DNA from 3 places in the Kitasatospora sp. NPDC058170 genome. Region 1 is predicted to be linked to each of the others. Evidence: riboswitches for the same ligand, from Rfam matches in the RefSeq annotation. Region 1 holds a riboswitch; each other region holds the start of a gene.
The links. A riboswitch is a leader RNA that binds a small molecule or an ion and turns the genes downstream of it on or off. The one in region 1 is predicted to bind cyclic di-AMP.
Positions count from the first base shown of each region.

Region 2: linked by a shared signal. The riboswitch ahead of ACFVVX_RS35955 (transglycosylase family protein) and the one ahead of ACFVVX_RS03155 (M23 family metallopeptidase) in region 1 are both predicted to bind cyclic di-AMP.
Region 3: linked by a shared signal. The riboswitch ahead of ACFVVX_RS24905 (peptidoglycan DD-metalloendopeptidase family protein) and the one ahead of ACFVVX_RS03155 (M23 family metallopeptidase) in region 1 are both predicted to bind cyclic di-AMP.

Region 1 is NZ_JBHVUV010000002.1:60,701-65,680, reverse strand. It holds gene ACFVVX_RS03170 (TetR/AcrR family transcriptional regulator) at 332-901, opposite strand; gene ACFVVX_RS03165 (alpha/beta fold hydrolase) at 978-1,805, opposite strand; gene ACFVVX_RS03160 (YiaA/YiaB family inner membrane protein) at 1,937-2,227, opposite strand; cyclic di-AMP (ydaO/yuaA leader) riboswitch at 2,473-2,631, shown strand; gene ACFVVX_RS03155 (M23 family metallopeptidase) at 2,644-3,504, shown strand; gene ACFVVX_RS03150 (hypothetical protein) at 3,608-4,480, opposite strand; gene ACFVVX_RS03145 (GNAT family N-acetyltransferase) at 4,523-4,980, shown strand, end outside.
Region 2 is NZ_JBHVUV010000052.1:21,533-26,512, reverse strand. It holds gene eno (phosphopyruvate hydratase) at 1-590, opposite strand, end outside; gene ACFVVX_RS35955 (transglycosylase family protein) at 923-1,813, opposite strand; cyclic di-AMP (ydaO/yuaA leader) riboswitch at 1,819-1,990, opposite strand; gene ACFVVX_RS35950 (cytochrome P450) at 2,201-3,736, opposite strand; gene ACFVVX_RS35945 (SDR family NAD(P)-dependent oxidoreductase) at 3,893-4,327, shown strand; gene ACFVVX_RS35940 (MazG family protein) at 4,435-4,980, opposite strand, start outside.
Region 3 is NZ_JBHVUV010000022.1:150,311-155,290, forward strand. It holds gene ACFVVX_RS24900 (DUF2470 domain-containing protein) at 62-781, shown strand; gene ACFVVX_RS24905 (peptidoglycan DD-metalloendopeptidase family protein) at 1,262-2,293, opposite strand; cyclic di-AMP (ydaO/yuaA leader) riboswitch at 2,297-2,456, opposite strand; gene ACFVVX_RS24910 (MFS transporter) at 2,767-4,308, shown strand; gene purB (adenylosuccinate lyase) at 4,316-4,980, opposite strand, start outside.

The DNA.
Region 1 (4,980 bases):
CCCGGCCTTTCCGCTCCGAGGGGGTGGGTGTCCTAGCGGGTCCTTAATTCTTAATACCTTATTTCTTATGTCGGTGAATGGTGACTCCGCTCCGGCGCCCGGGGGCCCCGCCGGGCAGAGCCCGGCGCGGTCGGCGCGGCCCCGGGCTCGGTTCGGGCACGTCGACCTCCACCTCGGGCCGGCGGGCCGTCGCGGGTCGTGACCACCTGTCAGCCGGGCCAATCTAACCCGCCCCGCCCGATTGGTACCGATTTCCAGTTCGAAACACACCACAGGTTCCGTCGGAGGCCGGGCGGGTCGGGGCCGGGGCCGGCTGCGGAGGCCGGGCGGGTCAGGGCCGGGGCCAGTTGCGGAGGCCGCTGGTGAGGACGGTGATCAGCCGGTCCTGGGTCGTGGACAGGTCCTCGGAGAGCTGGAAGGCGCCGCCGATGGACAGCGAGGCGAAGCCGTGCGCGAGCGAGCGGACGGTGCGCGCGGCGTGGATCGCCTCGGAGCCGCCCAGGCCGTACTCGCGCAGCACCGCCACGATCACCCCGACCAGCCGCGCGGCCGCCCGGGTCAGCTCGTCGTCCGGCTGCGGGGCCTGCGGCAGCGCGGAGTAGCGGTGCGGATGCTCGGTGGCGTACCCGTGGTAGGCGCGCAGGACGGCGGCGACGGCGTCGTCCCCGCCCCGGCCGAGGGCGGCCTCGGCGAGGCGGTCGGCCAGCTCCTGGGTGACCCGGACGGCGATCAGCCGGCGCAGCTCGGCGAGGCCGCCGCTGACGTGCTTGTACAGCGAGGGGGTGGCCACGCCGGCCCGGCCGGCCACGGCGGCCAGGGTGAGGGCCTCGGGGCCCAGCTCGTCGATCAGGGCGAGGGCGTGGTCGACGACCTGCTCGGGGGTCAGTCCGACTCGGGGCATGCGCGGTCTCCGTACGGGGGGAAGTGGGCTCGGCGGGGGCGTGCGCGGCAGGTGCGCGGGCGCGGGCGGGGGCTGCTCAGACCAGTTCGGCGAGGAAGGGCAGCAGCGCGTCGGCGGTGGCCTGCGGCTGGTCGGCCATCGGGTAGTGCCCGGCACCCTCGATCATCACCTTGCGGGCGTGCAGCGCCGCGGCCTGCCGGTTGGCGACCAGCTCCGGCTTGGGGAAGTCGGGGTCCTTGCTGCCCATCACGACCAGTGCCGGGCAGTGCACGGCCGCGCTCCAGCCGGTCGGCGCGGAGTCCCCGTGCACGTAGCCGCGGGTGGCGGCCTTGCGGCCCGGGGTGCGCAGTGCGGAGACCAGCCCGTCGACGTAGGCGTCGAAGTCGGCCGGCTTGGCGCCCGGGTACGCCATCCTGCGCTGGTAGAGCCCCCAGAAGGCGGGCGAGTGCACCAGCAGTGCGCCCATCACGCCGAAGGCGGCACGCTGCAGGGCGTTCGGCGGCAGGTTCTCGACGAAGGCGTCCAGCAGGACGATCCCGGCGACCCGCCCGGGGGCGTCCCCGGCGACCTTGACCACGGTGGCGCCGGTGTACGAGTTGCCGGCCAGGACGGCGCGCTCGATGCCCAGGTGGTCGAGCAGGGCGAGGACGTCGGTGGCGATCGCGGCGGGCGAGTAGTCGTCCCAGGCGATCGAGGACTCGCCGAAGCCGCGCAGGTCCATGGTGATCACCCGGCGGCCGGCGGCGGCCAGCAGCGGGCGCAGGTGCCGGTACGCGGCCCGGCTGTCGAGCATCCCGGGCAGCAGGACGACGGGGGCGCCGTCGCCCTGCACGGTGTCGTCGTAGGCCAGCCGGCCGCCGGGAACGTCGAGGAACTGCGTGGTGGGGGTGGTGGAGCCGGTCATCGTGGGCCTCCTCGGTCCGCCGTGCGCGTCATCGGCGGGTTCTGCCGATAGCCATAAAGCTAAGGCTAATAGCCTTAGCCGTCAAGCTGTCGACCCGAAGTCCTCTCGGACGTGCCGGACGCCGCGGCGGCTCAGACCCCCTCCACCTTGAACGGGTCGTGCTCGCTGAGCAGCTTCTCCAGCCGGGCCTGGTCCACCCGGGTGACGATCTCGTTGGTCTCCTGCCGGTCCCGGATCACCTTGGCCAGGGTGAACGAGGACGTGACGGTGTAGAGCAGCCCCAGTCCGAGGAAGGCCCGCGTCCAGGCGTCGACCGGGAGGTAGGCGATCCCGATCGCGAGGGCGACGCCGGACAGGGCGAAGGACAGGACGGCCTGGATGTAGTACGCGGACGTGGTGCGCGACTGCACGGGTGCGTTCATGGCGCCAGGATGGCGGCGCCCGGGGCGGCCGCACATGAGTAGAAGTACTCAACCGGGGGTCCGTTCGTTGACGCCCCATCACGTTCGGTAGTGTCAGTTGCGCTCAAGCCTCACAAATCGCCCATCAGGTCACGTACTGCCCGGGCGGTCTCGATTCGTGCCATCCGGATGGCTTGGAATCAGAGGCTCCTAGGATTAACGTTTGATAACGCAGCGCGGTCGGCAACGCCGTACCCAGACGGCACCGTGCGCCGTCGCCTAATCCCGACGACCCGCCTCCGGGCAGGTCAGGGAGCCGGGGAACCATGTTCCTTGGGGTGAATCGGCCAGGCCCAGGCCCGGCCGTAGGAGACCTTCCTGCTCCGAACCCGTCAGCTAACCCGGTAGGCGCGAAGGAAGGAAAGGAGCGCGCCTCCGTGGCGTCGACGCACTCTCCGGCACACCTGCCCGGCTCCGGCTCGGGCACCCAACTGCTCGACCACCCCTGGCCGCCCGCCCACGGCGGCGGCTACGGCGGCCCGGCCGACGAGCATGCCCCGCAGCCCGTCGAGACCAACCGGCACCGGATGCCGCGCCAGACCCGCGGGACCGCGCCGCTGCTCGGCGTCACCGCCGTCGCCGCCACCCTCGGGGCCACCGGCTTCGCCTCCGCCACCCCGGCCGCAGCGCCCGCCATCGAGACCCCGGACGAGGCCCCGGTCGCCCTCTCCGCGGACCCCGGCCTCGCGCTCGCCGCCCGCATCCAGCAGCAGGCCGACAGCCAGCGCACCGCCGCCGACGAGACCGCCCGCCTGCAGGCCGCCAAGGAGGCGGAGGCCAAGCGCGCCGCCCAGCAGGTGGAGGCCAAGCGGGCCGCCGAGGCCGCCGAGAAGGCCAAGCTCGCCGCCATCAACCTGCCGGTGCGCGACTACAACCTCTCCGCCCACTACGGCCAGAGCGCCTCCTACTGGGCCCACCTGCACACCGGCCTGGACTTCGCCGCCGACACCGGCACCCCGGTGTACGCGGTCGGCCAGGGCACCATCACCTCGGCCGGCTGGTCCGGCTCGTACGGCTACCGGATCGTCGAGACGCTGCCCGACGGCACCGAGATCTGGTACTGCCACCTCTCCTCGATCATCAAGGGCTCCGGCAAGGTCGTCCCCAACCAGCAGATCGGCAAGGTCGGCGCCACCGGCAACGTGACCGGTCCGCACCTGCACCTGGAGGTCCGCCCCGGTGGCGGCGCCCCGGTCGACCCGGAGACCTGGTTCGAGCAGCGCGGCATCACTCCCTGACCGCACGCCCCGATGTCAGGCCCTGACAGCAGGCCCTGACACCGGGGCCGACAGCCCGTCGGGTCGAGGCGCCCCGGTCCACCGCGGACCGGGGCGCCTCGCGCTACTCCTGGGGCAGCCGCGCCAGATAGGCGTCGATCTCCTCCTGCCCCGGCTCCGGCGCCAGCTCCGGGAAGTCCGCCACCAGCAGCCGGGCCAGCCCCGGCACCGTCCACTCGCCCAGCAGGTCCAGCGCCACCTCGACCGCGGCCTCCTCGAACGCGCCGAAGTCCCCGGCGAGCTCGTCCGGCATCGGGCGGCCCAGCGCGTTCAGCGCCGCCAGGTTGCGGTAGCTGCGCCGCATCAGGCCCTGCTCCAGCAGCCGCCGGGCGCCGTCGGTGGCCATCCCGACCGTCAGCACCCGGGCCTCGCCCCAGCCCTCGTCGTCCAGCTCGTCCAGCCACCCGGCCTCGGCCAGCGCGGCGTACGCGGCCGACCGCTCCTGCGGCGCCAGCTCCCGGAACGCCTCCAGCCAGGCCCGCACCGCCGCCTCGTCCGCCACGTCCACCCCGGCGGCGTGCAGCAGCAGCGCGTACAGCCGCGGCCAGGTCACCAGGTCGGCCCGGCGCAGCAGACCGGTCGCCACCTCGCCCTGCCACTCGGCCTCGGCGTGCAGCCGCTCCTGCCGCTTGGCGTTCAGCCGCTTCGCCGCCCGCTGGTGGTCGACCAGCAGCCGGACCGCCTGGCCGTACGCCAACGGGTCCTGCTCCGGCTCGGGCTGGACGTACAGGTACAGCCGCTCGACCAGCAGTTGTTCCACCGCGTCCGAGGTCAGCTCCGGCCAGCCGTCGCGCATCCTGCCCTCGCCCAGCTCCAGCAACGCCAGCACCGTCCGCAGCGGCGCCCCGCCCACCGGGTCGCGGCCTTCCGCCCCCGCCCAGGCGAGCAGCTCGGCGGCCTTGGTGCGCGGGGCGAGCCGCAGGTCTTCTTCTTCCATGTCACGTACGGTAACCGGTAAGCGCGGGTAGGGTCGGCAGACATGGTCCCCGTACGACTCACCGGCCCCCGGCTGGCCATCCGCGAGTTCCACCACACCCCGGGCGACACCGACGCCCTGCACGCGGTCTTCGGCGACCCGGAGACCACCCGCTACCTCCCCTTCGAACCCCGGGACCGGGAGAGCTGCGCCGACCAGATCGCGCAGTACCTGGAGGAGGCGCTCAAGGACGAGCGGACGGTCTACCGCCTCGCCGTCACCCCGGCCGCGGCCGAGGGCGGGGACGGCGACGACGAGGCCCTCCCGATCGGCATGGCCGCCCTCACCCTCGGCGACCACCGCTCCGCCTTCCTGGGCTACGCGCTGCGCCGGGACGCCTGGGGCAACGGCTACGCGGGCGAGATCACCGGGCTGCTCTGCGGCTTCGCCTTCGACGCCCTGGCCCTGCACCGGCTGGCCGCCCGGGTCGACGTGGACAACGCCCCCTCCATCCGGGTGCT
Region 2 (4,980 bases), on a different contig from region 1:
CCGCGCTCCTTCAGCACGCCCTTGAGCGTGTGGTAGACCTCGACGCCCCAGCGGACGGCCTCGGAGAAGGACTCCGCGCCGATCGGGGCGATCATGAACTCCTGGATGTCGACGTTGGAGTCCGCGTGCGAGCCGCCGTTGAGGATGTTCATCATCGGGACGGGCAGGACGTGCGCGTTCGGGCCGCCCAGGTAGCGGAACAGCGGCAGGTCGCTGGCCTCGGAGGCGGCGTGCGCGACGGCCAGCGAGACGCCCAGGATGGCGTTGGCGCCGAGCGAGGACTTGTCCGGGGTGGCGTCCAGGTCGAGCATGGCCTGGTCGATCAGGCGCTGCTCGGTGGCGTCGTAGCCCACCAGCTCCGGGCCGATCTGCTCGATGACGGCCAGGACGGCCTTCTCCACGCCCTTGCCGAAGTAGCGGTTCTTGTCACCGTCGCGGAGCTCCAGGGCCTCGAAGGCCCCGGTGGAGGCACCCGACGGGACAGCGGCACGGCCGGTGCTGCCGTCGTCGAGGCCGACCTCGACCTCGACCGTGGGGTTGCCACGCGAGTCGAGAATCTCACGGGCTACGACGACATCGATGGACGGCACGAGGCATCTCCTAGCGGAAGCAGGGGTCCGGCTGACGGTGGTGCTGTCGGCGGGACGATTGCGGAGTCGTTACGAACCAGAGCCTAACCGCACGGGCTCCCAGGGCCACGTCGGCCTCGGTCCCGTCTCAGCGTGTGGCCTGGCTACCCACCGGTAGTTCACCTGGTTGCCCCATGGGATGCACCCAGAGGCGGACGAAGGGGGCCGAACCCGGCCCCCTTCGTGACGCCGCGTTCGCGCTTGCGGCATTCGCGGCCGCAGCGCCGGCGGTTGCGCTGCCGCGGGTGCGAGTACTACCGCGGGTGCGGGTGCGGCCGGCCGGGGTGCGGGGGTCAGCCGAGGGTGAGCACCTGGCCGGGGACGATCAGGTCCGGGTCGCCGCCGACGGTGCCGCGGTTGCCGTCGTACAGGGCCTGCCAGCCGCCGGAGAGGTTCTGACCGGCGGCGATGGTGGACAGCGTGTCGCCGGACTGGACGGTGTAGCCGTGACCGCTCCTCGGCGCGGCGGCCTGGGCGGCGGGGGCGGCCGCCGGGCGGGCGCCCTGGTTCCCGCCCTGGTGCCCGGCCTGGCCGGCGTACTGCTGGTAGACGCTCTGGTGGCTGGTCCAGTACCAGGCGCCGTTGTTCTGGTACCAGAACACCTTGGCGTCGGCGTCCCAGCCGGACTGGCCGGAGGGGCCGGGGGCCTGGGTGTACTGCTGCACCGGCTGCTGGGCTGCGGGCTTCTGGGCGGCCGGCTTCTGGACCGGCTTGGGGGCCACCGGCTGCTGGGCGGCAGGCTTCTGAACCGGCTTCGGGGCGGCGGGGCCGGCGTCCGTCGAGGTGTCGACCGAGGCGGGCGCGCCACCCTTGCTCAGACCGGCCTTCTGCGAGCAGACGGGCCAGGCGCCCGGGCCCTGCGAGGCGAGGACCTTCTCGGCCACGGAGATCTGCTGGGCCTTGCTGGCCTGGTTGGCCTGCGGGGCGTAGGAGCCGCCGCCGTACGCCTTCCAGGTGCTGGGGGTGAACTGCAGGCCGCCGTAGAAGCCGTTACCGGTGTTGATGCTCCAGTTGCCACCGCTCTCGCACTGCGCGACCGCGTCCCAGGTGGAGACGGGGGCCGCCGAGGCGCCGGTGGCGGAGAGGAGCGGCAACGCGAGTCCGACGCCCGCCACGCCCGCGACGGCGATGGCCTTCTCGGTCTGGGTGCGACGACGGTGACGGCCAGTTCCAACGAACAGCATGAAGGTGTCCCTCTCCGCACGCCTGCGAGGTGAGCTGTCGGGTTCGGACCGGGAGGTGGCCCGGCCGCGTCGCGCGGAAGGCTGTCAGCCCGCGCGGGCGGCTTCACCCCAAGCCGTGGGGAACGGCGCTAAACCTGGGTCCCCCGCCCCTGCCCAAGGGTCTGGTCGGTTTCCCGTGATGCGGCGGGCAGGATTCGGCGTTCCGCACACGAGGTCCGCAGCTGCGAACTCCAGGGAGAGTAGACAGATCCTCACATCAATCACAAGCTCATATCGCAGATATCACATGGAAATTACGACGCGTGGCCGATCGCCTACCAACGGAGCCGGTATGTCCGGATTGATGGCGGTTCAGATCGGCCACGCAGGCGTACTGGCGACTCCCCGTCAGCGCGTCGAGGTCTCGGACCGGGTTTCGGACGGGGTTTCGGACGGCGTGTCGGCCGATGCGTCGACCGGGATCTCCGGTGTGAATTCCACCGGCAGTTCGCGAAGCCCCCGCATGATCAGACCACCCCGCCAGCGCAGGTTCTCCGGGCTTTCGGCGAGCCGCAGATCGGGCAGCCGGGTGAACAGGGTGGACAGTGCGGCGCGTCCCTCCAGCCGGGCCAGCGGGGCGCCGATGCAGTAATGGATGCCGTGGCCGAAGCCCAGGTGCGGGTTGTCGGCGCGGGCCAGGTCGAGGGTGTTCTCGTCGGCGAACCGCGCCGGGTCCCGGTCCGCCGCCGCGAGCACCACCAGCACCGGGTCGCCGACCGGGATCTCCACCCCGCCGATGGTCAGCGGGCTGGTCGCGAAGCGCCAGGTCGCCAGCTCCACCGGCCCGTCGTAGCGCAGCAGTTCCTCGATACCGGTATCCAGCAGGCCGGTCTCGCCGCGGGCGATCGACCCCTGCAGCAGCGCCCGCTGGTCCGGGTTCCGGAACAGCGCGTACATGCCGTTGCCGATGAGGTTGATGGTCGTCTCGAAGCCGGCGAACAGGAGCACGAAGCACATCGCCGCGGCCTCGTTCTCGGTCAGGTGCTCACCGTGGTCGCTGGCGCGGATCAGGCCGGAGATCAGGTCGTCGCCGAGGTCCGCCCGCTTGCGGTGGATCAGGTCCGCCAGGTACGCCCGCATCCGCTTGACCGCACGCGCCACCCCGCCGCGCGGGCCCCCGCCGTGGCGGATCATCATCCCGGCCCAGTCCCGGAAGTCGTCCTGGTCCTCGGGCGGCACGCCGAGCAGGTCGCAGATCGCGTAGATCGGCAGCGGGAAGGCGAACTCGTGGATCAGGTCCGCCGAGCCGCGCTGCGCGAAGCCGTCGATCAGCCGGTCGGTGAGCTGTTGCACCCGGGGCTCGAACTCGGCGACCCGGCGCGGCGTGAACGCCTTCGACACCAGGCGGCGCAGCCGGGTGTGGTCCGGCGGGTCGATGTTCAGCAGGTGGGTCATCAGATCGGCCTGGCGCTCGCCCGGGATGCCGACCCGTCCGGTGCGGTGCGCCTGCCCGCTGTGGTGGGCGGGGTTCTTGGAGAGCCGGCTGTCGGCGAGGGCCTGCCGGGCGTCGACGTACCTGGTCACCAGCCAGGCATCCACCCCGCTCGGCAGGGTGGTGCGGTGCACCGGCGCGTGCTCGCGCAGCCATGCGTACGCCGGGTACGGGTCGGCGGCGAACTCCCACGTGAAGAGCGGGGGGCGGGGAGTGTCGGAGGTGGCGGCCTCGGAGGTGGCGGCCTCGGAAGCATCGGAGATAGAGGTCTCCGAGGTGGGGGGCTCCGAGGTGGGGGGCTCCGAGGTGGGGGCGTCCGAGCTGGGGGCGTCCGAGCTGGGGGAAGCGGAGACCGGGCAGGCGGGGGCCGGGGAGACGGGCGCCGACGGGCTCGGCTGGGCCTGGCTCGGCCGGCCCCCGCTCGGCTGGTCGGAATCGGGCTGAACTGGCATGCGACGACCGTATCCGGTGGATGATCGACGATCGTGAGGCGTGAGCCTGGTCACCTGAGGGGTAATCCCTGTTGCGGAGGGTCAGGACCTGCCTACGATCCTCCGACGGAAATCGTGGGCGCCGGTGCGGAGTCGCCCACCAGGGAGGAGCCCAGCATGCGGGTAACCGGGGCGGTCGTGGTCATCGCCGTACTGGAAGGCGGGTCGGGTGCCGACCTCGCCCGCCGCTTCACCGCCGCCGGCACCGCCGGGGCGCTCATCGCCGACCAGCGGGTCGGCATCGCGGAGGACCTCGCCACCGAGCTCGACCGGCCGGGCTGCCCGGTCGTCGGCGTGTCCGCCGACATCCGGCGCCCGAGCGACGTCGCCGCCCTGGTCGACACCGCCGAGAAGCACCTCGGCCCGATCGACCTGTTCTGCGTGGCCGGGCCCGAAGGCGAGCGGATCATCTCCCTCGCCGACCTGCCCGCCCACCTCGACCTGGAGCGGCTCGTCGAGCTGGTCGCCCTGGTCGGCGAGGCGATCGGCGAGGTCATCGGCCAGGTCGTGCCGCAGCAGCGCCGGTCGGTCGAGGACCGGGCCGCCGTCTAGTCCCTGCCCGGTCACGCCCTGGGGTGCGCCCTCAGGGCGTGACCTGCGCCGAGGGAGCACCCCAGGGCGTGTTCAGGTGTGTCTCAGGGTGCTTCTCACAGCGCTTCTCAGGGCTTGAGGCCCTCGGCCACCCGGACCGCGTCCCGGTAGCCGCGGGCTGCTGCGCGCAGCGCGGCGTCCACGTCCACGTCGGCGTCGTGCGCGCGCTGCGCCACCGCGAGCAGCAGCCTGCCCGCCGACTCCGCCGTGAGCGCGGCGGGCAGCACGTACTCCTCGTCCGGGACGCCCGTGAAGCCCGACCGGCGCACCCGCGAGACCAGCTTCGCCGCGTACGCCAGCGACGGCAGCCCCGCCGGGACCCCGTCCAGCACCGACTCGCGATCGGACTTCTCGGCGGCCTTCAGCTGCTCCCAGTTCGCCTCCACCTCGGCGGCGCCCTCCGCCTCGACGTCGCCGAACACGTGCGGGTGGCGGTACATCAGCTTCTCCACGATGTCGCCGGCCACGTCGTCGACGGAGAAGGGGTCGGTGGGGTGCTCCTCGGCGATCCGGGAGTGGAAGAAGACCTGGAGCAGGACGTCCCCCAGCTCCTCGCGCAGGGTGCCGCGGTCCCCCTCCTCGATCGCCTCGACCAGCTCGTACGCCTCCTCGAC
Region 3 (4,980 bases), on a different contig from region 1:
CGCCTTGCCCTCACCCTCTCCAGTCATTAGGTTAGGCTCACCTAACTGACTGGAGGTCGTCATGAGCCAGAGCCCCACCGACGTCGAGGCGCCCGAACCCACCGCCGCCGAACGGGTCTGCAGCCTGCTCACCGCGACCTCCTCCGTGGTGGTCCGCGCCTGCGGCGAGTACCACGAACTCGACACCCCGGTATCGGTGCACGGCGCCGGACTGCGCATGTGCGCGCCGCTCGACGCGCCGCTCACCGTCGCCGCCGCCCGCGCCACCGAGGGACTCGCCGTCGTCCTGGACCTCACCGACATCGCCCCGGTCGCCGTCCGCGACCGTGTGCGCGGCCGGGTCTCCCTGGCCGGCCGCCTCCACCTCGCCCACCTCACCGACGACGGCCTCAGCGTCCACCTGCGCCTGGACGTCGCACACGCCGTGCTCTCCACCCCGTACGGCACCACCGCGCTCACCGGCGCCGACCTCGCCCTCGCCGCGCCCGACCCGCTCGCCCGCTACGAGGCCGGGCTGCTCACCCACCTGGCCGACGACCACCCCGACGCGCTCGCCGTGCTGACCCGGCTGCTCGACCCGAACCTGCTCGCCGAGCGCCCCGACGTCCGCCCGCTCGCCCTCGACCGGTACGGCCTGGTGCTCCGCCTGGACCACCAGCACGGCCACCGCGACGTCCGCCTGGTCTTCCCCGAACCCGCCGGGGACACCGAGGACTTCGGCCTGCAGGTACACCAGCTGCTCACCGTCGCCCACAACAGGCTGCCCGCCCACCGGAACTAGTGCCGCGTCAGGCAACCTTCGCCCCGTCACGACGCCCGGCACGCACTCTCGCCGCACCGGCCGAAAGCCCAAGTACGTCCAGTACGAGGACTTCCGGCCGGCACGCCGATAGCACGCACCGGACGCCGCTCCTTGACGGGCAAAAGTTGCCTGACGCGGCACTAGGTCCTGTCCGGCCGATGAGCGGGCGGACAGGCTTACAGGCATCAGGACATGACGGACCGTCACGCCGAACATGAACGCACCCGGAAACGACAGCGGCCGGCCCGGCTCGCGAAGGAGGTTCGCGAACCGGGCCGGCCTGGGCGTGTCCCGCGCCCGTGGTGCCGCTGTGGTGCGGCGATTCCCCGGTCGAGCGGTCACCCGACATGACCATCCCGGAGGTCGTTCGCCCCGCATCCAGCGGTGCTCCGAGGGCCGCCCGAAAGCGGCCGATCAGGGCCGACCGGTCGGAGCCGACCGGTCAGCGGGGGCGACCGATCAGATGCTGACGCCGTGGGCGCGCAGGTAGGCGATCGGGTCGATGTCGGAGCCGTACTCCGAGCCGGTGCGGATCTCGAAGTGCAGGTGCGGGCCGGTCACGTTGCCGGTCGCGCCCGACAGGCCGATCTGCTGACCGGCGGTCACGGTCTGGCCGATCGAGACACCGATCGAGGACAGGTGCGCGTACTGGGCGTACTTGCCGTCGGCGAGCTTGATCTCGACCTCGTTGCCGTAGGCGCCGCCGTTGCCGGCCTTCACCACGGTGCCGGCCGCGATGGCGCGCAGCGGGGTACCGGTGGAGGCGACGAAGTCGGCGCCGGTGTGGTGGCCGGAGGACCACATCGAGCCGGCCACGCCGTAGGCGGTGCCGAGCTTCGGGTTGGCGACCGGGGAGACGTAGCCGGAGGTGCTGGCGACGGCGGCCGGGGCCGGGGTGGCGGCCGGGGCGGCCGGCTTCGCGGCGGGGGCGGCCGGCTTGGTGGCCGGGGCCTGGGCCGGCTTGGCGGCCTGGACCGGCTTCGGGGCCTCGGCCTTCGCGGCCGGCTTGACCGAGTCCTGCGAGGTCTGCGGCTTGGCGGCCGGAGCGGCCGGCTTGGCGGCCTCGGCGGCGGCCGGAGCGGCGGCGGCCTTGGCGGCCAGCGCGAGGTGCTGACCCGGGAAGATCAGGTTCGGGTTGGCACCGATGACCGAGCGGTTGTGCTCGTACAGCGCCTGCCAGCCGCCCTCGACGTTCTTGGCATCGGCGATCTTCGACAGGGTGTCCCCGCCGACGACCTTGTAGCTCTGGTCGGCCTGGGCGGCGGCCGGAGCCGCGGCCGGGGCGGCCTGCTGCGCGGCGGCCGGGGTGGCGTCGACGCTGGTGGCGCCGGTCCAGGTGCTGGTCTGCTCGGTCTTGGCGGCCGGAGCGGTGTGGGCCTGGGCGCTGATGGTGGTCACCAGCGGGAGGGCGAACGCGGCGCCGGTGACGGCGGTGGCGATACCGATGCGGACGGCGCGGGGCAGGGCGATACGACGAGCCTGTGCGGGCATGGGGTATTTCCTCTCCGACGCCTGCGAGGTGAGCTGTCGGGTTCGGGCTGGAGTTGCCCGGCCGCACGTGCGGCTTCACCCCAAGCCGGACCGTGAATTCCGGTCCGGCGACTTACCTTTGGGTCCCCCGCTCCTGCCGAACAGAGTTCAGTTCGTACCACCGGGCAGCGGCAGGACTAGGCGTTCCACCCGGTGGCCACCCGGGCCAATGCCGGGCGGTCGCTGAACTAAAACCCATCCGTCCGGGTGAAGCAATGTCGATCTCTTGAACCCGCAACAAAAGCCGGGGGCACCGTGACGCTCCGAATGATCGGCTGTGCGGTGCGCACACAATCCATTGACCGCCCGCGATCGTTCGACCACGTTCCGTCCATTTCATGACCGGTGCGCATGCGATCACGCACGGAAAGCCATCCGCCGACACACCGCCGGTGAGCCTTGTCACGTCGGCCCCCGGGGCGCACGATCAGGCCGTGGCCACCTCCGAGGCCGGCACCCTGCGCCTGGGCACCGCGCAGGGACGCTGGGTACTACTGGCGACCGTGCTCGGCTCCAGCATGGCGATGCTCGACGGCACGGTGGTGAACGTCGCCCTGCCCCGGATCGGCACCGATCTCGGTGCTCCGCTCGCCGCCCTGCAGTGGACGCTCAACGCCTATCTGCTCACCCTGGCCGGGCTGATCCTGCTCGGCGGGGCGCTCGGCGACCGCTACGGGCGGCGCCGGGTCTTCCTGCTCGGCGTGGTCTGGTTCGCACTCGCCTCCGCGGCCTGCGCCGCCGCGCCCACCATCGGGGTGCTGATCGCCGCCCGGGCCGTCCAGGGCATCGGCGGGGCACTGCTCACCCCCGGCTCACTGGCGATGCTCCAGGCCGTCTTCCACCCGGACGACCGCTCGGCCGCGGTCGGCCTCTGGTCCGGCCTCGGCGGGGTGTCGGCCGCGATCGGGCCCTTCCTCGGCGGCTGGCTGGTGGACGGCCCGGGCTGGCGGTGGATCTTCCTCTTGAACGTGCCGCTCGCCGTCCTGGTGGTCGCGGTCGCGTCCCGGCACGTCCCGGAGAGCCGGGACGAGAGCGCCACCGGGCGGTTCGACGTGCTCGGCGCCGCACTGGCCGCGCTCGCCCTCGGCGCGGTCACCTACGCGCTGACGGCCGCGGGCAGCGGACTCTCCCCCGGGGTCTGGGTGACCGGCGCGGCCGGCCTCGCGCTCGGCGCGGCCTTCGTCGCCGTCGAGCGCCGCACCGCGGAGCCGATGCTGCCGCTCGGCCTCTTCTCCTCCCGGCTGTTCACCGCCGTCAACCTGGTCACCCTCTGCGTGTACGCGGCCTTCAGCGGCGTCTTCTTCCTCCTGGTCGTCCAGCTGCAGATCGTCTCGGGCTTCTCCCCCCTGGTCTCCGGGCTGGCCCTGGTGCCGATCACCGTGCTGATGCTGGCGCTGTCCGCGCGGGCCGGCCGGCTGGGCAAGCGGATCGGGCCGCAGCTGCCGCTCACCGTCGGCCCGCTGCTCTGCGCGGCCGGCGTGCTGATGATGCTGCGGATCGGGCCGGACGCCTCCTACTGGACGGACGTCCTGCCCGCCGTCACCGTGATGGGCTGCGGGATGGTCCTGCTGGTGGCGCCGCTGACCGCCACCGTGCTGGCCGCGGTGGAGGTCCGTCACGCGGGCATCGCCAGCGGCGTCAACAACGCGGCCGCCCGCGCGGCAGGCCTGCTCGCGGTCGCCGCCCTGCCGGCACTGGCCGGCCTGAGCGGCGACGCCTACCAGGTCCCGGCCTCGGTGGACTCGGCCTTCCACACCTCGATGCTGATCTGCGCCGGGCTGCTGGTCGCCGGCGCGGTGGTGGCCTTCACCTCCGTCCGGGGCAACGTGCTGGCCACCGAGGACCACCCGGTGGCCGAGCCGGACTGCCAGTGGACCTGCAGCACCAACGGCCCACCGCTGGACCCGGGCCACCTCGCGGCGCGGCACGGCGAAGGCCCCGCCACCGGACCGGCGACGGGGCCTTCGACAGGCTGACGAATCGTCAGAGAATGTCACCCGGGGCGTACTTGGCGGCCTCGGGGTACGCGGCCGCGACGGCCTCGATCCGGCGGACCACCTCGGCGACCTGGGCACCGGCCGCACCGGTGAAGGACAGCCGGTCGGCGAGCAGCGCGTCCAGCGCGGCCCGGTCCAGCGGGATCCGCTCGTCGGCGGCGAGCCGGTCCAGCAGCTCGTTCTCCCGCGCACCGGCCCGCATCGCCAGCGCGGAGGCGACGGCGTGCTCCTTGATGACCTCGTGCCCGGTCTCCCGGCCGACGCCCGCGCGCACCGCCCCCATCAGCACCTTGGTGGTGGCGAGGAACGGCAGGTAGCGGTCCAGCTCGGCCTCGATCACGGCGGGGAAGGCGCCGAACTCGTCGAGGACGGTCAGGAAGGTCTCCAGCAGGCCGTCGAACGCGAAGAAGGCGTCCGGCAGCGCGACCCGGCGGACCACCGAGCAGGAGACATCGCCCTCGTTCCACTGGTCGCCGCCGAGCTCGGCGGTCATCGAGGCGTAGCCGCGCAGGATGACGGCCAGGCCGTTGACGCGCTCGCAGGAGCGGGTGTTCATCTTGTGCGGCATCGCGGAGGAGCCGACCTGGCCCTCCTTGAAGCCCTCGGTGACCAGCTCGTGGCCGGCCATCAGCCGGATGGTCTTGGCCAGGC